DNA from 4 places in the Pseudomonas soli genome. Region 3 is predicted to be linked to each of the others. Evidence: riboswitches for the same ligand, from Rfam matches in the RefSeq annotation. Region 3 holds a riboswitch; each other region holds the start of a gene.
What was found. Region 3 has a riboswitch for cobalamin ahead of cobO (cob(I)yrinic acid a,c-diamide adenosyltransferase). Riboswitches for the same ligand answer to the same signal wherever they lie in the genome.

Region 1 (5,143 bases), 2.0 Mb from region 3:
GTCGCCAGCCCCGCGCCGCAGGCGGCGGCGACCAGGGTGCGCGGCAGGCGGTAGTTCCAGACGATGCCGGCGTCGATCGGGTCGACGGCATGGCCGGCCTGCCACAGCTGGTTGGCCAGCACCTGCCAGATCGCCTCGGCGCCGACACGGGTCTCGCCGATGGCAATCCCGGCAAGCATGGCCAGGCACAGGGCGAGTAACGCAAAAAGGCTGATGGGCAGCAGGCGGCTCATGGCTGGGGCGCTTTACCGCTGGCGAAGGCGCTGGACAGCACGTCCAGGCCGCGGAACAGGCGGATGCCTGCCTGCATGGCGTCGGCATCGAGGACGATGATACGGCCGTGCTTGACCGCGTTCATATTGCGCGTGACCGGGTCGCTGCGCAGGAAGTCGAGTTTTTTCTGGTAGTCGTCGGCCGGATAGCGGCGGCGGTCCATGCGCGCGACGATCAGCCAGGTGGGGTTGGCTTTGACCAGGGTCTCCCAGCCCACGGTAGGCCATTCTTCGCTGGACTCGACCACGTTGCGCACGCCGAGGGTCTGCAGCATGTAGTCGGCCACGCCCTGGCGGCCGGCGACATAGGGGTCGGTCTTGAGGTCGGCGCTGGAAAACCAGAACAGCGCGCTGGTGTGCGCCAGGTCCTGGCCGGCCAGGCGCTGCCTGGCCTGTTCCAGCTGGCCCTGAAGCTCGGCATTCAGGCGCGCGCCACGCTCCTGCACGTCGAAGATCTCGGCCAGCTGGCTGACGCTCTTGTAGATGCTCTGCACCTTGAACGGCTGCAGGCGGGTGCCGTCGGCGCCCACCAGGTTGTCCTTGCCCTCGCAGTCCGAGGGCAGCAGGTAGGTGGGGATGCCCAGCTCCTGGAACTGCTCGCGGGTGCCGACCGCGCCCTGGGCGCCGATCATCCATTCGAACTGCGCCGTCACCAGTTGCGGACGTTTGCCGACCACCGCCTCGAAGCTCGGTTCGTTGTCGGCCAGGCGCGGGACCTTGTCGTTCTGCGCCTTGAATTCCGGCAGCACGTTGTTGAACCACAGCGAGGTGCCGGCCAGCCGCTCACCCAGGCCCAGGGCATAGAGCAGCTCGGTGCCGGCCTGGCCGACGGTCACCGCCCGTTGCGGGGCCTGTGTGAAGGTCTGCGGCAAGCCGCAGTTGTCGACGGTCAGCGGGTATTGGGTGGCGCTGGCATGGGCCAGGCATGACAGGGACAGGCCGGCGAGGAGGGCGGCGAGGCGGTACGGCATGGTGGGGCGATCTCCTGGGTGGTGCACGGAATGGCCCACGGACAGGCATCGCCGGGTAGCCGTGCGCAAGCACGCGGCCAGGGGCGGATGACCATCCCGGACACCCCGCCGGTTGGTGAATGCGTGCCGGCAGGTCTCCTGACTGGTGCGTCCAGGCCGGCGCCAGCCTTCCCGGGTCGGCAGACCCAGTGGCATCGATGGCGCAGGCTCGGCACCTACAGTTGCGGGGGCAGTTCCCTTTGGATCGCCAGTGGCGAGCCCGGGATTCCCTTTTGATTCCGTGTGGAAACCGGCGGGCGGCATGGTAGACCATCGGGCTGTCGGGTGAAAACGCTTTTACAGGTACTTGAGCCAGGCGATATCGCGCCGGCGCGCTTTCAGCCGGGCGAACCAGCGCACCGGCAGGTACAGCGCAAGTGGCAGCAGCACGGCGGTCAGCCATACCGCGCCCATGCCATCGAAACCGAAATAGCCGCCCTGGTTCAGGCCAAACAGCGCCACGCACGCCACATACAGCAGCTTGAGCACATACAGGTGCAGCAGGTAGAAGAACATTGGCGCTGCGCCAAACACCGCAAGCGGGCCGATCCAGCGGGCGTCGCCGGCACGCTCGAAGCCGCGCAGCAGGAGCAGGCCGACGCCTAGGGTCAGGGCCAGGAACAGCAACGATGGTGGATACTTGGTGATATTGAAGAAGCTCATCAGCGTCTGCCCTACGCTGGCGTAGAGGCTCCAGGGGGCTTCGCCGTAGCCATTGAGCAGGCGCAGCGCACCGAACCCCAGCAGCAACGCCACGCCGGCCCATAGCAGGCGCTGCTGGCGCTTGCCGGCGTCGCTGCCCCGGGAAAACCACGGCCCGAGCCCATAACCCAGGGCGATCACGCCGATCCACGGTAACAGCGGGTAGGACGTGCGCAGGCGCAGATGTTCGCCCACCTCCAGCCAACTGCGTTCATGCAGGATCGCCCATGGCACATGCAGCGCCGATTCCGGCCCGAAGTGCAGGCCATCGAGCAGGTTGTGACCGGCGACGATCAGCGCGCCGAGGGCGAGCAGCGCCGGGCGCGGCAGCCACACCAGCAGCGACAGGGCGAGCATGCTCAGGCCGATGGCCCAGATCACCTGCAGGTAGATCACGCTCGGTGGCAATTGGAAGGTCCAGGCGAAGTTGACCAGGGTGAATTCCAGCACTACCAGGAACAGACCGCGCTTGAACAGGAACACCGAGACATCGCCACGGCCCTGGTGCTTCTCGCCATACAACCAGGCCGATAGCCCGGTAAGCAGCACGAACACCGGCGCGCACAGGTGCGCCAGGGTGCGGCTGGCGAACAGGCTGGGTTCGGTGGCGTCGATGTTCATCGGGTCACTGACCTGGCGGTGCAGGAAGAACGTTTCGCGCACGTGGTCCAGCAGCATGAACAGGATCACCAGGCCGCGCAGGGCGTCGATGCTTTGCAGGCGTTGGGGGAGTTGGAGGCGGGTCATTGGAAAAGTCGCAAACGGAGGATTTGAGATGTTATCTCATAACAATTTATTGATCCACTGGCCCGCATTTGCATCGACGCCCCCGAAGCTATCGCGGGGCAAGCCCGTTCCTGCAGGTCACGCGCTATTCCTGCAGGCGCGGGCTTGCCCCGAGTTGGCATCGTTCGGCCCCGTGGGACACGCTCTGGCTCTGCCCCTCAGAGATCCAGCACCAACCGCGCCGAGCGCGCCCGCGACACGCACAGCATCATGCTCTGCTGGGCAGCCTTTTCCTCGTCGCTGAGGTATTGGTCGAAATGCTCGGCCTCGCCTTCGAGGATCGCCGTTTCGCAGGTGCCGCACACGCCTTCGCGGCACAGGCACTCGACCTTCGCGGCCTTGGACTTCTCGATGGCCTGGAGGATGGTCATGCCTTCCTCGACTTGCAGTTCGGTGCCCGACCGGGCCAGGACCACGGTGAAGGCCGCACCTGTGGCCGGCGCGGCGGCGGCGAACTGTTCCCAGTGCACCCGCGATTCGGCGATGCCAGCGGCGGCGGCGGTGGCGATCACCGCGTCGATCAGCGGCTTGGGCCCGCACACATAGAGGTGGGCGTCATCGGCCAGGCCCGCGCACAGCGCGGCGAGGTCGAGCTTGCGGTCCAGGCTGTCGATGTAGAACCGTGTGTTGCCGGCATGCGGGCCTTGTTCCAGATCGCCCTGGAAGGCGCCGTGTTCCGGGGCGCGGAAGGCGTAGTGCAGCTCGTAGGGGGTGGCGCCATCTTCCAGCTCGTGCAACTGCGCCAGGAACGGGGTAATGCCGATGCCGCCGGCGATCAGCACATGGCGCCCGGCATCGGCGTCCAGGGCGAACAGGTTGTTGGGGGTGGAGATGGTCAGCTCGCTGCCCACCGCGACCTGGTTGTGCATGAACGCCGAACCGCCCTTGGACTGCTCCTCGAGCCGCACGCCGATCTGGTAGCTGTGCAATTGACGCGGGTCGCTCATCAGCGAATAGGCATTGCTGAACTGGCTGCCGCAGGGCGACTGCATCTGCACGATCACGTGGCTGCCGCCGCTGAAGGCGGGCAGGGGGCCGCCGTCGGCGCGGGCCAGGGTGAAGCGCTTGATCTGCGGCGTGGCCTGTTCCACACCGGTCACGCGCACCTTGAACATCTCGTATTGCTTGGCCATGGCGTACCTCGACAACAAAGCCCCGCGCCAGGCCCTGGCGCGGGGCGGGGGAGCTTGGGTGTGTTCAGTCGTCCAGATGGGCGACCGCGATCAGGTTGTGGAAGTGGGCGATGCCGTGCTCGCTGACGCCGCTGCGCTGGGCGTCGACCATGATCCGGCCCTGGCCACGGTAGCCGCGGGACTTCAGGCCTTTCTGCACGCTCTCGACCAGGCGCAGGTCCTCGGGGCGGAATACTTCACGGTACCAGTCGATCAGCTTGTGCTGCTCTGCGCTGAGTTCCTTGTTGAGGAAGTAGATGTCGTAGTGCTGCAGGGTGGTCTCGGCATCGACCGGGAACTCGTAGATCACGGTCATGAAGTTGGCCCCTGGCGGTACGTTGAACATGGTGCATGGCCAGGCCCAGAAGCCGGCGAAGGACGGGTCTTTCACCGACTCGTCGAAGGTGAATGACTGCTCCGACGGTTTGGCCAGGCCGTATTGCAGGGTCCAGTTGCCGTGCAGGCTGTGGCTGTACTGGCCGACGTCCACCGAATCGGAGAAGCCGGGGTGGGCCGGAGCGCAGTGGTAGCACTCCAGGTAGTTGTCGACGATGGATTTCCAGTTGGCCGGAGTGTCGCTGACGAAGCGCGCGGCCAGATGCAGGTCGTCGATCACCGCGCAGGCTTCGCGCATGCGCTTCTGCATGCCCGGCAGCTGGTCTTCGACGGAGCCTGCGTCGTTGTCCATGTTGATGAAGATGAAGCCGGCGTATTCCTCCACGCGCAGCTGCACCAGGGTTGAATTGTCCTTGTCGAAGTTGGCCACGTTCTCGCAGTTGCGCGCATGGGCCAGCTCGCCGTCGAGCTTGAAGGTCCAGGCGTGGTACGGGCAGGTGATCACGTTCTTGGCCTTGCCGCTGCCTTCGAGCAGTTGGTGGCCGCGGTGCGGGCAGACGTTGTAGAAGGCCCGCAGCACGTCGTCGCGGCCCCGCACGACGATGATGCTCTCGCCGATCACCTGGCGGGTGATGTAGGCGTTCTTCTCGGCGACTTCGCTGCGGTGGCCGACGCAGATCCAGCTGCGGGCGAAGATCGCTTCCTTCTCGTGTTCGAAGACGGCGGCCTGGGTGTAGAACTTGGCCGGGAGGGTGAAGGCCTCCTCGGGGTTGGCGCAGAAGTCGGCGGGCAGGCGTTTGAAATCGTTCATGGCTCTATCTCGGTTCTTATTGGTTAACGCGTATCTGTTGGTTAACAATCTGGG
Region 2 (5,143 bases), 1.1 Mb from region 3:
CGCTTCACGGGCCGGGCCGATAGAGGTGGGCGTGGCCGGCGCGATACAGGGCGGATTCGGCGAAGGGGGCGTCGCCCAGGACATGCCCGACGAGGATCAGCGCGGTGCGTCGGAAGCCCTTGGCGGCCACGCGTTCGGTGATGTCCGCCAGGGTGCCCTTGACCCAGTCCTGATCTGGCCAGGTGGCGCGATGGACCACGGCGATGGGACAGTCGGTACCGTAATGCGGCAGCAACTGTTCGACGATCCGCTCCAGATGACGTACGCCCAGGTGAATGGCCAGGGTGCTGCCATGGCGGGCCAGATCGGCCAGCTGTTCACCGGCCGGCATCGGCGAGCTGTCGCCGTAGCGGGTGAGGATCACCGTCTGCGCTACGCCTGGCAATGTCAGCTCACAGCCCAGCAGCGCGGCGCTTGCGGCGGTGGCGGTGACGCCGGGGACGATCTGGTAGTCGATGCCCAGCTCACGCAGGTGGCGGATCTGTTCGCCGATGGCTCCATACAGGCTGGGGTCGCCGCTATGCACGCGGGCTACATCCTCCCCGTTGGCATGTGCCTGGCGCATGGCCTCGATGATCTGCTCCAGGTGTAGCTCGGCGCTGTTGAGCACGGTGTGCGCCTGGTGCCCCTCGAGCACCGCAGCAGGTACCAGGGAGCCCGCGTAGATGAGCACGGGGCATTGGCGGATCAGGCGTTGGCCCTTGACCGTGATCAGCTCGGGATCGCCGGGGCCGGCGCCGATGAAATAGACCGTCATGGGGGGTCCTTGCAGGTAAAAGGAGCGGATTATCCGCCGATGGCCAGGGCCAGGGTAGCGCCTCGTAACCCCTGCCTTGGTACGCGCAGGCGCGGCTCGGTGCCGCTGCGCCCGGCCAGGGCCAGCGCCGCGCTTTCGGCCACGCCCCAGCAGCCGGTCTGCGCGTACGCTATTGTCGAGCGCTGGCTGAGCAGCGGTTCGAAGGTTGCCAGGTGGCTGCTGTCGAAGCAGATGAACGGCAGGCCGAGCCGTTCGGCCAGCGCCAGCAGGCCAGGTTCGCGCGCCTTGGGTTCGATGCTGGCAATGGCCTTGAGGGCCGACAGAGGCAGGGCGTGGCTGGTCAGCGTCTGGCGCAGCAGCACGGCGAGTGTTTCGACCGGGCAGCCACGCCGGCAGCCAAAGCCGGCATATAACGCCGGCGGGCGAGCGAGGTCGCGCATCAGGCCTGACTGGAGCGGCGGAACAACCAGGCGCTGAGCAGGCCCAGGGCCAGCCAGAACGCGGCGTTGGTCAGCCAGGATGCGATCTTGAACTGGGTTTCCAGCGCTTCGGGGGCCAAGCTTTCATGAACCGCTGGTTGCGGCGCGCCGATCAGGTGAGGGACTACCAGCAGGGCGACACCCAGCACCTTGAACAGCCAATGGTGGGCGAAGACCAGCAGCGCCAGGCCCGCGGCGGTGGCGGCGGCGGTGCCGATCCACCAAGTCTGGCGCTGGCCGAGGTCGGCGGCGGCTGTCCCCGGAAGTTCCGGTGGCAGACCCAGGGTCGGCGCCAGGCAGAACACGGCGAAGCCCGCCAGGCCCCACAGCGCACCGGTGGCCACTCGGCCTGGGGTGCGCAGGCTGTACAGGGCGGCGAGAATCAGAGCGAAGCCGACGGCTACCACCAGGTTGCCACCGGTAGTGGACAGGACCCGCTGCCAGCCATCTTCGGGCGCCCAGGCCTCGGCGCTGTGCTCATGAGGTGCTGCCGCCTCGCCGTGCTCATGGTGTTCGACGGCGGGGGCGGCGGTTTCATAGGTTTCCGCCTGGAGAATCAGCGGGGCGACCCAGAAGCTTTGCAGCAGGGTCAGCAGCAGGGCGGCGAGCAGGCCGCTGAAACCCGCGGTACGGGCGATGCGCGTGATCATGCGGGCGTACTCAGTGGCAAGGGAAGGCAGCGCTGTGGCGGGTGTCGTGGGCGGCGTTGTGCACCGCCTCGATGTGCGAGAAACCGGCGAAGTACACCAGGCACAGGCCCAGCAGGGTGGCGCCGACCGCGACGATCAGGCGCTGGCTGAGGCTGATGGGGGTGGCGATACTGGATTTGGCGTGGGTGATGGGCATGACGCGTCCTCTGCTGCTTTTGTTGTGGCAACGGGCAGGCGCGACGCCCCCAGGCACGGTTGGCCCAGGTGATACGACAGCGCCCGCCCACCGCGGGGTGTTCTGCAAGCATGTCAGGCCGGTCTCCGGGCTGGCGAGGTGGAGTGGGGCTCCATTGGTCAAGCATCACCTTCCCATGCCATGCGGGGGCACAGTGGTCTGGATGCTTCTCTCGCTTACCGTTGCGGGGGCAGCACCGGCCTTGTCGTCCCTCTTCAAAGGGCGCGCGACGCACCGGTTTCCCGTTTCACCCCCGTTGGGGGCACCTGAACGCAATGCGTTAGCAAATCACGGGGCCGGGCCTGCGTCAATCGCTGTGGCGGTTGACCGTCAGGCAGGCACTGCGTAGCCTTGCCGGTTCGAGGTTCCCGGGCGTTGGCCCGGGCTAAGACGGGAACGCGGTACAAGCCGCGGCTGCCCCCGCAACTGTAGGCACTGATGAAGGATCGGCATAGCCACTGCGCACGCGCGGGAAGGCGCCATCCCACTGGCTGAGAAGGCCGGCGGTGCAAGCCAGGAGACCTGCCTCGCAACGTTTTCGACTTTCAACCGGGCGGGGTGATCCGGTGGCGAACCAGCCAGGGCGACTCGACCCGGGGCTGTCGTCCTGCATGCCCGCGCCACTGCTGCCAAGGGCATTGCGACATGAAAACACTGGCCAAGCTTCCCGTCACCATCGTCACCGGCTTCCTCGGCTCGGGCAAGACCACCTTGCTGCGCCATATGCTCGACAACGCCCAGGGCCGCCGGATCGCGGTGATCGTCAACGAGTTCGGCGAACTGGGTATCGATGGCGAGATCCTGAAGCAGTGCAGCATCGGTTGCTCAGAGGAAGAAGCCAACGGCCGTGTCTACGAGCTGGCCAACGGCTGCCTGTGCTGCACCGTGCAGGAAGAGTTCTTCCCGGTGATGCGCGAGCTGGTAGCGCGCCGCGGCGACCTCGACCATATCCTTATCGAAACCAGCGGCCTGGCCCTGCCCAAACCCTTGGTGCAGGCCTTCCAGTGGCCAGAGATCCGCAACGCCTGCACGGTCGATGCGGTGATCACTGTGGTCGACAGCCCGGCCGTGGCGGCCGGTACTTTCGCCGCCTATCCAGACCAGGTCGACGCCCAACGAAAGCTCGACCCTAACCTGGACCACGAATCGCCGCTGCATGAACTGTTCGCCGATCAGCTGGCCAGCGCCGACCTGGTGGTGTTGAACAAGGCCGACCTGATCGATGCCGACGGCCTGGCCAAGGTCCGTGCCGAAGTGGCCGAGGAACTGCCGCCGGCGGTCAAGGTGATCGAGGCAAGCAGTGGTCGCCTGCCGCTGGAAGTGTTGCTGGGCGTGGGCGCCGAGTCCGAGGTACATATCGACGGCCGCCGCACCCACCACGACAGCCACCACGACGGCGACGATCACGACGACCATGACCACGACGCCTTCGACTCTATCTCCATCGACTTGCCCGAGGCTGACGAAAGCCTGTTGCTCGACGCCTTGACACAACTGGTCACCGAGTTCGGCATCTTGCGCGCCAAGGGCTTCGCCGCCATTCCCGGCAAGCCGATGCGTCTGCTGATCCAGGGCGTGGGCACCCGTTTCGACAAGCATTTCGACCGCGCCTGGCGCAGCGAGGAAGCACGGATCACCCGCCTGGTGCTGATCGGCCAGGACCTGGATGCTGCACGCCTGCAAGCGCGTCTGCGCCAGGCCCTGGGCGCCTGACCCATGCACCTGCTGCGGACCCAGCCGGGCGGTTTTGTGCCGGACGACAGCATCGCCGACCTCGGCCAGACCCCTGCCGAACTGGTGATCCTCTGCAGCGGTGATTCGCACCTGGCGCTGCTCGCCGAAACCGCCGAGCAGTTGCCGGCGGATTTCCCCAGCGTGCGCCTGGCTAACCCGATGCAGGTGCAGAACCACGCCTCGGTCGACCTGTATGTCGACCAGGTGCTGCGCCATGCCAAGGTGATCCTTGTGTCGCTGCATGGCGGCGTCGGTTACTGGCGCTACGGTGTCGAACAACTGGTGGCGTTGGCGGCGCAGGGCGTGCAATTGATTCTGGTCCCCGGCGACGACCGGCCCGACCCGGAGCTTACCGGGCTGGGCACGGTACGCGGCGAACAGGCCGAGCGCCTCTGGCATTACTTGCGCCAGGGCGGCAAGGCCAATGCACTGAACCTGTTCAACTGCCTGGCCAGCCAGTGGCTGGGGCGCGCCTACCCCTGGGACGAACCGCAGCCTTTGCCGCGCACGGTGGTCTACCACCCGGGCAAGGCTAGCGCCTGGCTCGAGGATTGGTACGCCGAATGGCACCCGGAGCACCCGGTGGCTGCGCTGTTGTTCTACCGTTCCCACCTGCAGGCGGCCAACACCGCGTTCATCGATGTGTTCTGTCAGCGCCTGCAGGCGTGCGGCTTGAATCCGTTACCGATCGCCGTGGCCAGCCTCAAGGAGCGCGCCTGTCTGGAACAGGTCGAGACCTGGCTCGATGAAGTGCAGAGCGAGGTGGTGATCAACACCACTGGCTTTGCCCTGTCCAGCCCCGAACAGCCCAATCTGCGACCGCTGCGTCGCGACGTGCCGGTGTTGCAGGCGATCTGCGCCCAGGACAACCAGCCCGGCTGGGAGCAGAGCGAGCAGGGCCTCGGCGCCCGCGACCTGGCGATGCACATCGCCTTGCCCGAGCTGGACGGGCGCATCATCACCCGGCCGGTGAGCTTCAAGGACCTGGCCTGGCGCAGCGAGCGCAGCGAGTCCGACGTGGTCTGCTATCGCGCCCACCCCGAACGCATGGATTTCGTCGCCGAACTGGCGCGGCGCTGGGTGACACTGGCGCGCCTGAACAATCAGGAGAAGCGCGTGGCCCTGGTGCTGGCCAACTACCCGACCCGCGACGGGCGCATCGGCAATGGTGTCGGCCTCGACACCCCAGGCGCGGCGTTGAATATCCTCAAGGCCCTGCAGGCGCAGGGCTACCCGGTAGCCGGCCTGCCCGACAGCGGCACCGAGTTGATCCACCAGTTGCTTGGCG
Region 3 (5,143 bases):
AGCGATCACGGGGCAAGCGCGCTCCCATGCCCGGAGCCTTGAACACTAGAGGGCGTGGCAGCGGGCTTGCTCCGCAACGCAACTGCTTGATTTTACTTGTGCTATTCCCCTGCCGGATTGTGCCGCCCGCGTTGCGGGTATAGACTTTGCACACTGTTCATCAAAGGCCCCCTGTGGTCCCCGCGACCGCCCGCGAGCATGAAACCGATCCAGTTGCCCCTGGGTGTGCGTCTGCGCGACGACGCCACCTTCATCAACTACTACCCCGGCGCCAATGCCGCGGCACTGGGCTATGTCGAGCGGCTCTGCGAAGCCGACGCCGGCTGGACCGAAAGCCTCATCTACCTGTGGGGCAAGCAGGGCGTGGGCCGTACCCACCTGTTGCAGGCCGCCACCCACCGCTTCCAGCAACTCGGCGAGCCCGCCGTGTACCTGCCCCTGGCGCAATTGCTCGAGCGTGGCGTCGAACTGCTCGACCATCTCGAGCAATACGAGCTGGTGTGCATCGATGACCTGCACGTGATCGCGGGCAAGGCCGACTGGGAAGAGGCGATGTTCCACCTGTTCAATCGCCTGCGCGACAGTGGCCGGCGCCTGCTGCTGGCAGCCTCCAGCTCGCCCCGGGAGTTGCCGATCAAGCTGGCCGACCTCAAGTCGCGGCTGACCCTGGCGCTGATCTTCCAGATGCGCGGGATGTCCGACGAGGACAAGCTGCGCGCCCTGCAACTGCGCGCCTCGCGCCGCGGCCTGCATCTGACCGACGAAGTCGGCCACTTCATCCTCACCCGTGGTACGCGCAGCATGAGCGCGCTGTTCGACCTGCTCGAGCGCCTCGATCAGGCCTCCTTGCAGGCCCAGCGCAAGCTGACCATTCCGTTCCTCAAGGAAACCCTCGGCTGGTAGCGCTGAAAACACGGTGCCAGAGCGTCGAATCAGAAAAGTCACATGTTTTTCGATAAAATTTGCAAATGGGTCCGATAGAAGGCATAGTTTCCCCCTTCTAAAGGACTACAGACACGGTCGTGCCCATGCTGAAGCGCTTCGCACCCCTCGTGCCACTTGCACTTGTCACCCTTCTTTACGGCTGTGCCTCCACCGGCCCGGTCGCACCTTCGCAGGATCAACGCATGGCCACCGAGCAATCGGTCAAGGCCAAGGCCTCTGCCTCTTCCGTATTCACCGAGGAAGAGCTGGCCAGCGAAGATGACCTCGAGGCCTTCTCCAGTAACAGCAAGCCGTACCAGTTGCCCGTACTGGCCGACAGCATTCTCGAACGCGGCATGGCCCTGATCGGTACTCGCTACCGCTTCGGTGGCACCTCCGAGAAGTCCGGCTTCGACTGCAGCGGTTTCATCGGCTACCTGTTCCGCGAAGAGGCCGGCATGAACCTGCCGCGTTCGACCCGCGAGATGATCAACGTCGACGCACCGAAAGTCGCCCGCAACAAACTCAAGCCCGGCGACCTGCTGTTCTTCAGCACCAACGGTCGTGGTCGCGTCAGCCACGCTGGCATCTACCTGGGTGACAACCAGTTCATCCATTCCAGCAGCCGCCGCAGCGGTGGCGTGCGCATCGACAGCCTTGGCGATCGCTACTGGAGCAAGACCTTCATCGAGGCCAAGCGCGCGCTCGCCATGGCGCCGACCACGATCTCGCGCAATTGAATTGATATCAAAATGCTGTACCCTGCCACGGCGGCGTAGCTGAAAAGCTCGCCGCCGTGCGCATTTACAGAAAGCAGCTAATCTAAATTCTCAACTCTTTTTACCTTCGGTCATGGCCGAGGGCTTCCCGACAGGACGTTTACATCATGGCGATGTTGGCGCGCTTCGCATTCCTCTCCCTCGTGGCCCTGCTCGCGGCCTGTTCCAGTCGTGCTCCCGCTCCGGCGACAATGCCCACAGCGCCGGTGGTGTTCAATTCGTCGCCGTCTTCGCCCGCGGCGGATGATGTGCTGTTTCGTGCCATCGGGCTGGTGGGCACTCCCTATCGCTGGGGCGGCAACACTCCAGACTCTGGTTTTGATTGCAGTGGCCTGATCGGCTACGTATATCGTGATGCCGCGGGTATAAGCCTGCCACGCACCACCCGCGACATGATCGTCATGCGTGCGCCGAACGTGGATATCAATGCGCTGCAGTCCGGCGATCTGGTGTTCTTTGCCACCAATGGCGGCTCGCATGTCAGCCATGCCGGGATCTACGTGGGTGAGGGGCGTTTCGTCCATGCGCCCTCCACGGGGGGCACCGTGCGTCTGGACTACCTGTCGAACAGCTACTGGGCCAAGGCCTATCTTCAGGCCAAACGGGTGCTACCCCCTGAACATCTGGCGCAGAATCCCTGACTGCTGTTCGCTAGATAAGGACGCGGACAGCGTCTGGTTGTTCATTGGCCTGTGCCAGGGGCATCAAGCTTGCTTGAGCAGTAATGCCACGCCGGGATAGTACTGGCCCAATTCGTTGTGCAGTTTGCGGTAGCCATAGGGGAAGTACCAGGCGATCGCGCAAGCGGTGTGTTTCTGCAGGTCATCTACCAGGTCCTGGAGTTCCTCGGGGCTGGCATGCTGGCCGGCCTTCCACGGAGTGACGAACAGCGCCCCGGCCTTGAATTGGCTGGCGTAGGCGATCGTCTTGGCGTGGTTGGCGGTTTCCTGCAAGGCCGGGCCCATGTCGAGACGGGCCATGCGCGGCCAACGTTGGCTGGTGTGCAGGTGGATCGACTCTTCGGCGCTGTTGATACTCAGGTCGCCGCGGGCCTCACGCTCGCCTTCGTCACGCTGTTTCTTGCTCGTGTACTGCTGCAGCGCCGTCAGCTCGGCCTGCCAGGCGGCCGCTGCGAGCAGTCCGGTGTTGGCGGCGGCGCCATGCCAATAGGGGGCTTCGTTGTCGCCCTGGAACTGGTTGAAGCGGTCGATGCAGTCGACCCAGCGTTCCAGGGCCGGGCGCAGGAATTCCAGGCGCGGGTTATTGATGATCAGGCCTTGCATGCTGCGCTCCTTGTCATTGTGATTGAGGCCAGCCGAAATGGTGGCTAAGTGATATCACCGCTTTGAGTGTGGCACAAGCTGGCGGATCGGCCATTGACCCAGGCCAGAACGGTCTTCGTTCGATTGACGCTCCCGGTGCAACCCTCTAACCTTCGCGGCGTGTTTCAGGTGCCCGGCGAACTGCGGTTCGGCAGGGTGAAACTGGGAAGCCGGTGAGCGCCAGCAGGCGCGAGTCCGGCGCTGCCCCCGCAACGGTAGGTGAGTAAAAGACGGCGCATGGCCACTGGGTAAAGGTATCCGGGAAGGCGCGTCGTCCGGGCATGTCCCGCTCGCGAGCCCGGAGACCGGCCTGTCACTGCCAACGGCATCACGGAGGGTGATGTGCGGTGCGATGTGGCCTGGGGCCACGGCCCCTGCGCGTTCTCCGTCTGCCCGCCTTTTCCCTGTCGCCAACCGGCGACAGCCTGCGGAGACCCCTGATGAGCGAATCCACCGAACGCGACGAACGTCACCTGGCGCGCATGCTGCGCAAGAAGGCGATCATCGACGAGCGCATCGCCAATTCCCCCAACGAGTGCGGCCTGCTGCTGGTACTGACCGGCAATGGCAAGGGCAAGAGCAGTTCGGCCTTCGGCATGCTCGCCCGCGCCCTGGGCCATGGCATGCAATGCGGTGTGGTGCAGTTCATCAAGGGCCGCAACAGCACCGGCGAAGAGCTGTTCTTCCGCCGCTTCCCCGAGCAAGTGCGCTATCACGTGATGGGCGAGGGCTTCACTTGGGAGACCCAGGACCGCCAGCGCGACATCGCGGCCGCCGAAGCGGCCTGGGCGGTATCGCGCCAGTTGCTGCAGGATCCGTCGATCCAGTTCGTGGTGCTCGATGAGCTGAACATCGCCCTCAAGCATGGCTACCTCGACCTCGACCAGGTGCTGTCGGACATCCAGGCCCGCCCACCGATGCAGCATGTGATCGTCACCGGCCGTGCGGCCAAGCCCGAAATGATCGAACTGGCCGATACCGTCACCGAGATGGGCATGCTCAAGCACGCCTTCCAGGCCGGTATCCGCGCACAAAAGGGCGTCGAGCTGTGAGTGACTCGCGCCAATGCCCCGCCGTACTGATCGCGGCCCCGGCCTCGGGCCAAGGCAAGACCACGGTCACCGCCGCCCTGGCCCGCCTGCACCGCAACCTCGGGCGCAAGGTGCGGGTGTTCAAGTGCGGGCCTGACTTTCTCGACCCGATGATCCTCGAGCGTGCCAGTGGCGCGCCGGTCTACCAGCTGGACCTGTGGATGATCGGTGCCGAGGAGAGTCGTCGCCTGCTGTGGGAAGCGGCGGGGGAAGCCGACCTGATCCTGATCGAAGGCGTGATGGGGCTGTTCGACGGCACGCCGTCGAGCGCCGACCTGGCCCGCCATTTTGGCGTACCGGTGCTGGCGGTGATCGATGGCACGGCCATGGCCCAGACCTTCGGCGCCCTGGCCCTGGGCCTGGCACGTTACCAGCCCGACCTGCCGTTCGCCGGGGTGCTGGCCAACCGGGTTGGCAGCCTGCGCCATGCGCAGTTGCTCGAAGGCAGCCTCACCGAAGGCCTGCGCTGGTACGGCGGGTTGTCCCGCGAGCGTGGCATCGAGCTGCCCAGCCGCCACCTCGGCCTGGTCCAGGCCAGTGAACTGAACGACCTGGATGCGCGCCTGGATGCCGCCGCCGAAGCGCTGGGTGCCAGCTGCGATGCCGCATTGCCGCCACCGGTCGGTTTTGCCCGACCTGAGCTGCTGGGCGTGACCACGCCGCTTGCCGGGGTGCGCATCGGGGTGGCCCACGACGAAGCCTTCGCCTTCACCTATGGGGCCAACCTGGATCTGCTGCGCAGCCTCGGCGCGCAGCTCGAATTCTTCTCGCCGTTGCATGATCGTGAGTTGCCTGATGTAGACAGCCTGTACCTGCCAGGCGGCTACCCGGAGCTGCACCATCAGGCCCTGGCCGCCAACTCACCGATGCTGGAGGCGATCCGAGGCCACCACGCCGAGGGCAAGCCGTTGCTGGCCGAATGTGGCGGCATGCTCTACCTGCTCGACGCACTGACCGATGTGGCCGGTGTGCGTGCGCCGTTGGCAGGCCTGCTGCCGGGCGAGGCGACCATGCAGAAGCGCCTGGC
Region 4 (5,143 bases), 1.2 Mb from region 3:
TCTGCTGGTTGCGGTTGTAGTCCACGCCGAACGCCCAGTCGCTGGCCAGGCCGAACAGCTGGCCCTGGTGGGTCAGCTCGACGCGGTTGCCGTTGACCTCCTGGTCGTGGCGCTGGCGGTAGCCGCCGGAGCGGGCGATGGCGGTGTTACCGGGGTTGTAGCGGTACACCTCGAGGTTGCGGTAATCGCGCTGGCCGTTGTAGTGGTAGAAGGTGTTGCGCAACTGGTTGCTGTCGTCGATGCGGTAGTCGGTGATCGAGCGCAGCCAGCGGGTGCGCTGCTCGTAGCGGCCGTCCTCGACGTTGTAGTTGTTGAAGCGATTGTGCTTGTCGATGTGCAAGGTGCCGACCGCCGGCTGCAGAACCGGCGTGCCCCAGTACGGACTGTCCTCTTTTTCTTCCAGGTACTCGATGGCCAGGGTGTGCGACAGCTGGTCGTTGATGTCGCTGAGCAGCGAGAAGGCCAGGTTGCCGGCCCCGTTCTCCTGGCGGTCGATATAGCCATTGGTGCTGGTGCGGCTGTAGTCGAGCCGCGCGTAGTGGCGCGGGCCGTCGCCGCTGTTGAGCGCCTTGTTGAAGCCGACCGAGGTTTCCATCGTGTCGTAGCGCCCATAGCTGACGCGGCCCTCGAAGGTGTCCTCGTCGCGGTTGGCCAGTTTGGTGATCATGTTCAGGCTGCCGCCGACGGCGCCGCTGCCGTTGAGGAACGACGACGGCCCGCCGAGCAGTTCGACACGGTCGTAGATCCATGCCCCGACCGGGCGCCCGGCGGCGCCATACTGCAGGTTGATGCCGTTGAACAGCTGGCTGACCTGGGCGCCGTTGAAGCCGCGATACGACACGTAGCCACCCCAGCCGGGCGGTGCCGAGGCGTTGACCCCGGGCAGCGCGTTGGCGGCGTCCTGGAAGTTGCGCGCGCCGATGCGCTGCATGGTCTTGCGGTCGGCGACGCTGATCGAGGCCGGGTTCTCGCGGGCGCTGAGGTTCAGGCGTGAGCCGCTTTCGATGGGCCGGTCGAGGTCGAGGCTGGTCGCCTCCTTGGGTTGCTCGGCGGTGGCCGTGACGTTGCTGGCGGGCAGTGTGAGGGTGTCGTCCTGCGCCCAGGCGCAGGTTGCGCTGCCAACGAGCAGCGCCAGAGTGGTCATGCGGAACATGCAAGGCTTCCTGGCTGAAATCAATGAGCGCACGCCCGCTGCCGATCAGGCAGTTCGAGGGCGTGGCGATGTCAGAACGCGAGAAGCGAAGCGGGGGAGGCGCGGGGGTTGACCAGTGGCCAGCGCTGCTTGGGCAGCCGTGGCGCGGGTTGTCTGGGTAAGGGTTTGCTCGACTCCCCGGCGAGCAGGGCCAGCAAGCCGAAGAACACCGCCAGCAGGATGGCGCTGAACAGGCTGGCGATCACGCAGTCGCCGCCGGCGGGCAGCACCGGGTCGGTGATGTCCTGGTCGCCCTTGAACACGCCGCTGCTGTCGGCCGCGCACCAGGCGGCGTCGTCGAGGCCGGCCAGGCGCAGCCCGGCCATCTGCCCATGGCCCATGGCGCACAGCAACGAGCCGAACAGGATGCTGAAATACAGCACCCAGGCGACTTGCGATCGTGTGTGGCGGGCCAGCTTCATCGGCAAAGCTCGAAGGGAATAGGTTAGGCGTGCGGATTTTACAACTTTTGACACATCTGCCTAGAGTGAACGGCCGATAAAAAACATTCGAAACGATTCACCCGCCTCGCTTGACGCCTCTCGGCGCCAGGTGTTCTGATGCCGACCGATTTCAGGTGTCCCATGCCGCCGCGCATGGGGTGAAACGGGAAACCGGTACGCGCTTCGCGCCAGTCCGGTGCTGCCCCCGCAACGGTATGCAAGTGATGCCTTCGACAGACCACTGTGGCCCGCGTGTCATGGGAAGGTGAAGGCATCTTGTCTTGCGAGCCCGGAGACCGGCCTGGAATGTAGTAGGCAAACTCCTGCGGTGGGCGGGCATGGGCCGGTATTGGCGTGTGCGCGATCCGTGCTCCTGCGTGCTTCTGCGAAAGTCACTTTCGAGAAGAGCATGATTGCTGTGATTCACTCCCGACGTCGTTTCCCCAAGGCCCGGACCTTGTTCCTGGGCTGCCTGGCCAGCCCCCTGGCACTGGCCGAAAACACCCCCCTGATCCTCGACCAGCAGATCGTCGCCGCGCCGTCGGTGGAGTCGACCACGGTCGCCGCCATGGCTCAGTACGGCAGCAAGGTCGAGATCGTCAGCCGCGAGCAGATCGAGCGCGCCGGCCCCGGCGCCGACATCACCCGGGTGATGCAGATGTTGATCCCCGGCTTCTACGTCGCGCCGAAGAACGGCCCGTTCGACTACGGCACCTACTCGCTGCTCGGCGGGCGCAACGACGACACCCTGATCCTGCTCGACGGTGTACGCCTGAACAACCGCCTGTACGGCGGCCTGTATCTGGACACACTGCCGGCCAACGCGGTGGAGCGCATCGAGGTGCTCAAGGGCGGCCAGAGCCTGTTGTTCGGTACCCAGGCCGTGGCGGGGGTAATCAACATCGTCACCCGCAGCCCGCAACGTCGTCAGGCTTCAGGTGAGGTCAACCTGGGCCTGGACAGCTTCGCCGGCAGCAGCAAGGACGCCCGCGTCGAGCGGATCTTCAGCAATGGCTTCGGCGACCTGGGCCTGCTGGCCTATGTCAGCCACAACGTCTCCGACGGTTACCAGCCGTTTCGCAACCGCGACTACAGCGGCAACGTCAGCGACAAGAAGCGCGGCTACGAGGTGACCACCTTCGGCGGCAAGGCGATCCAGGCCTTCGGCGACGATGCGCGGCTGGAGCTGTTCTACCAGTACACAGACGCCAACCTCGATTTCGCCCGACCGGTGAACAATTACAAGACCACCAATGACCGCGTGCAGCAGATCGCCACGGCTACCTTCGAACAGCGCATCAGCGAGCGCCTGAGCTACTTCGTCAAGGGCCACGTCAACGACTGGGACACCCGCTACACCCGCATCAACAACCGCGCCGACGGATCCCGCGACGTGGTCAACCACAACGACTACTGGGGCTTCACCGATTGGGGCGTGCAGGCCGAGGGCAAGGCCGAACTCGACGGCGGCCACGTCCTGGTGTTCGGTTCCGACAACCAGTGGTTCAAGGGCCAGGACGACGTGCTGGTGATCGACGACAACAAGGCCCAGGCCAATGCGTTGTACGCCCAACTGCGTCCCAGGATCGAGGCCTTGCCCAACTGGCACCCGAGCCTCGGCCTGCGCCACGAGGCCATGAGCGGCGGCGACAGCGCCACCGTCGGCATGCTCACCTCGCTGTACGACCTGAACGACAACTGGCAACTGCGCGGCCAGTATGGCAGCGCCTACAAGCTGCCCAATGCCGAGCAGTTGTTCGTCAACGAGCCTGGCGACGAGATCGGCAACCGCGACCTCAAGCCCGAGAAGAGCCGCAATGCCGAGCTTGGCCTGGACTACCACGGCCTGCTGCTGGAGCGTGAATTCAGCGCCAGCGTCACCGTGTTCCGACGCAAGATCACCGACTTGATCACCCTGGACGGCAGCCAGTGGGTCAACGGCCAAGGGCAGGTACAGATGCGTGGCTTCGAGGCCGATGCGCGTATCCAGCTTGACGATCAATGGAGCCTGCAGGCCGACATGACCCGCAACCTCACCGAGTCGCGCACCGGGGCAACGATCAACGACGTGCCGAGTTTCTTCGCCCGTTCGCGGCTCGGCTACGAATCGGCGGACCGCATGTGGGGGGGCGGCGGCGCCATTCGCTACATCTGCGACGTGGTCAGCTCCAAAGGTGTTGACTACGGCCATTATTCGGTGGTCGACGCCGATGCCTACCGCTACCTGGACGGCGCCCGCCAGCACCGGCTGAGCCTGCTGGTGGAGAACCTGTTCGACCGCGACTATGTCACCAGTCGGGCGAGCAATGTCGACAACCTCGGGCGGCCGTTCACCAGCGAACTGCGCTACACCTACACCTTCTGAGGGCGTGAGCATGGACTACCAGCGCGTGTTGTTCGTCGGCCCTGGCCTGGGTGGCGGCTCGGCGGCCGAAGCTTTCGGCGCCGAGATTCGCGACCTGCGTGGCCACGAGGCGGGCCGGGATATCGTCGACACCCTGGAGGGTTTCGACGGGCTCTGGGCGGTGATCCGCGAGGCCCTCGACCAGGGCGTGGGACGCCTGCTGGTGGTGGACCTGGAACCCACCTCGGACAGCGCCTACCTGGACTGGCTGCGCGATGAGCTGGGGCGCCTGGCGCAAGCTCGGGCCGGCGTCTGGGTCACGGCCCAGGCCCTGGGGCGGCGCGGCCTGGATGCGCGAGTGGCCTGTGCCAGCATCGGTGAACCTGCCCGTCACCTGGCGTGCGACCAGGTCAACGCGGTGGCCAGCGACCCGGACTGGTCGCGGGTGCCCGAACATGCCCGCCAGGTGTTCCTCTGCACCGGCCCTCGCTGCGTGCGGCGCGGTGCCTTGCCGCTGTGGAAACGCCTGCGCCGGCTGCTGCTGGAGCGTGACCTGATCGAGACCCCGGGCGGCGTGCTGCTGACCCGCACCGGTTGCCAGTTTCCCTGCAACCTGGGGCCCGTGTTGACGGTGCACCCGGACGGCTGCTGGTATCGGGTACGTGATGATCGGGAGGTGGAGGAATTGGTGGAAACGCATCTAGAGGGCGGAAGGGTCGCCAAAGCACTGTTGATCAAGGGAGGGACGTGCGATGCGTAAAGCCTGGCTGCTGTCGATGGCCTTGTGCTGTGGCACACCGGCCCTGGCGGACAGCTATCGCAACTGCGGGCAGGACTGGCAACGGCCCGCTGCGGCGCCTGCGCGTATCGTCGCCCTCAACCAGCACGCGGCCGACCTGCTGCTCGCCCTCGGCGCGGGGCCGTCGATGGTCGGGGTGGCCTACCTGGACGACAACGGCGCCGCCTACAAGCAGGGCCGCTACCAGGGTGTGCCGGTGATCGCCCGGGAGTATCCGGCCAGCGAAGTGTTGTACGCGCAAAGGCCGGATCTGGTGGTCGGTGGATTCGCCACGGCCTTTGGCGATGGGATCACCTCGCGCAGCAGATTGGCCGGCAACGGGATTGTCACCTACCTGCTCGAGTCGGCCTGTAACGGCCACTCGC

Region 1: linked by a shared signal. The riboswitch ahead of LU688_RS12015 (ABC transporter substrate-binding protein) and the one ahead of cobO (cob(I)yrinic acid a,c-diamide adenosyltransferase) in region 3 are both predicted to bind cobalamin.
Region 2: linked by a shared signal. The riboswitch ahead of LU688_RS15775 (CbtB domain-containing protein) and the one ahead of cobO (cob(I)yrinic acid a,c-diamide adenosyltransferase) in region 3 are both predicted to bind cobalamin.
Region 4: linked by a shared signal. The riboswitch ahead of LU688_RS15355 (TonB-dependent receptor plug domain-containing protein) and the one ahead of cobO (cob(I)yrinic acid a,c-diamide adenosyltransferase) in region 3 are both predicted to bind cobalamin.

What each region holds. Positions count from the first base shown of each region.
Region 1 covers NZ_CP128543.1:2,566,464-2,571,606, forward strand. The annotation lists gene LU688_RS12010 (FecCD family ABC transporter permease) at 1-233, opposite strand, end outside; gene LU688_RS12015 (ABC transporter substrate-binding protein) at 230-1,243, opposite strand; cobalamin riboswitch at 1,355-1,552, opposite strand; gene LU688_RS12020 (acetyltransferase domain-containing protein) at 1,580-2,731, opposite strand; gene LU688_RS12025 (PDR/VanB family oxidoreductase) at 2,929-3,903, opposite strand; gene LU688_RS12030 (aromatic ring-hydroxylating oxygenase subunit alpha) at 3,968-5,089, opposite strand.
Region 2 covers NZ_CP128543.1:3,421,670-3,426,812, reverse strand. The annotation lists gene cobM (precorrin-4 C(11)-methyltransferase) at 5-757, opposite strand; gene LU688_RS15785 (cobalamin biosynthesis protein) at 787-1,197, opposite strand; gene LU688_RS15780 (CbtA family protein) at 1,197-1,886, opposite strand; gene LU688_RS15775 (CbtB domain-containing protein) at 1,897-2,082, opposite strand; cobalamin riboswitch at 2,182-2,405, opposite strand; cobalamin riboswitch at 2,467-2,665, shown strand; gene cobW (cobalamin biosynthesis protein CobW) at 2,767-3,834, shown strand; gene cobN (cobaltochelatase subunit CobN) at 3,838-5,143, shown strand, end outside.
Region 3 covers NZ_CP128543.1:4,546,109-4,551,251, reverse strand. The annotation lists gene LU688_RS21025 (AI-2E family transporter) at 1-1, shown strand, start outside; gene hda (DnaA regulatory inactivator Hda) at 199-903, shown strand; gene LU688_RS21015 (C40 family peptidase) at 1,029-1,664, shown strand; gene LU688_RS21010 (C40 family peptidase) at 1,811-2,344, shown strand; gene LU688_RS21005 (hypothetical protein) at 2,408-2,986, opposite strand; cobalamin riboswitch at 3,136-3,353, shown strand; gene cobO (cob(I)yrinic acid a,c-diamide adenosyltransferase) at 3,466-4,077, shown strand; gene LU688_RS20995 (cobyrinic acid a,c-diamide synthase CobB) at 4,074-5,143, shown strand, end outside.
Region 4 covers NZ_CP128543.1:3,324,254-3,329,396, reverse strand. The annotation lists gene LU688_RS15365 (TonB-dependent receptor) at 1-1,153, opposite strand, end outside; gene LU688_RS15360 (DUF2946 family protein) at 1,225-1,614, opposite strand; cobalamin riboswitch at 1,751-1,954, shown strand; gene LU688_RS15355 (TonB-dependent receptor plug domain-containing protein) at 2,045-4,000, shown strand; gene LU688_RS15350 ((2Fe-2S) ferredoxin domain-containing protein) at 4,011-4,739, shown strand; gene LU688_RS15345 (ABC transporter substrate-binding protein) at 4,732-5,143, shown strand, end outside.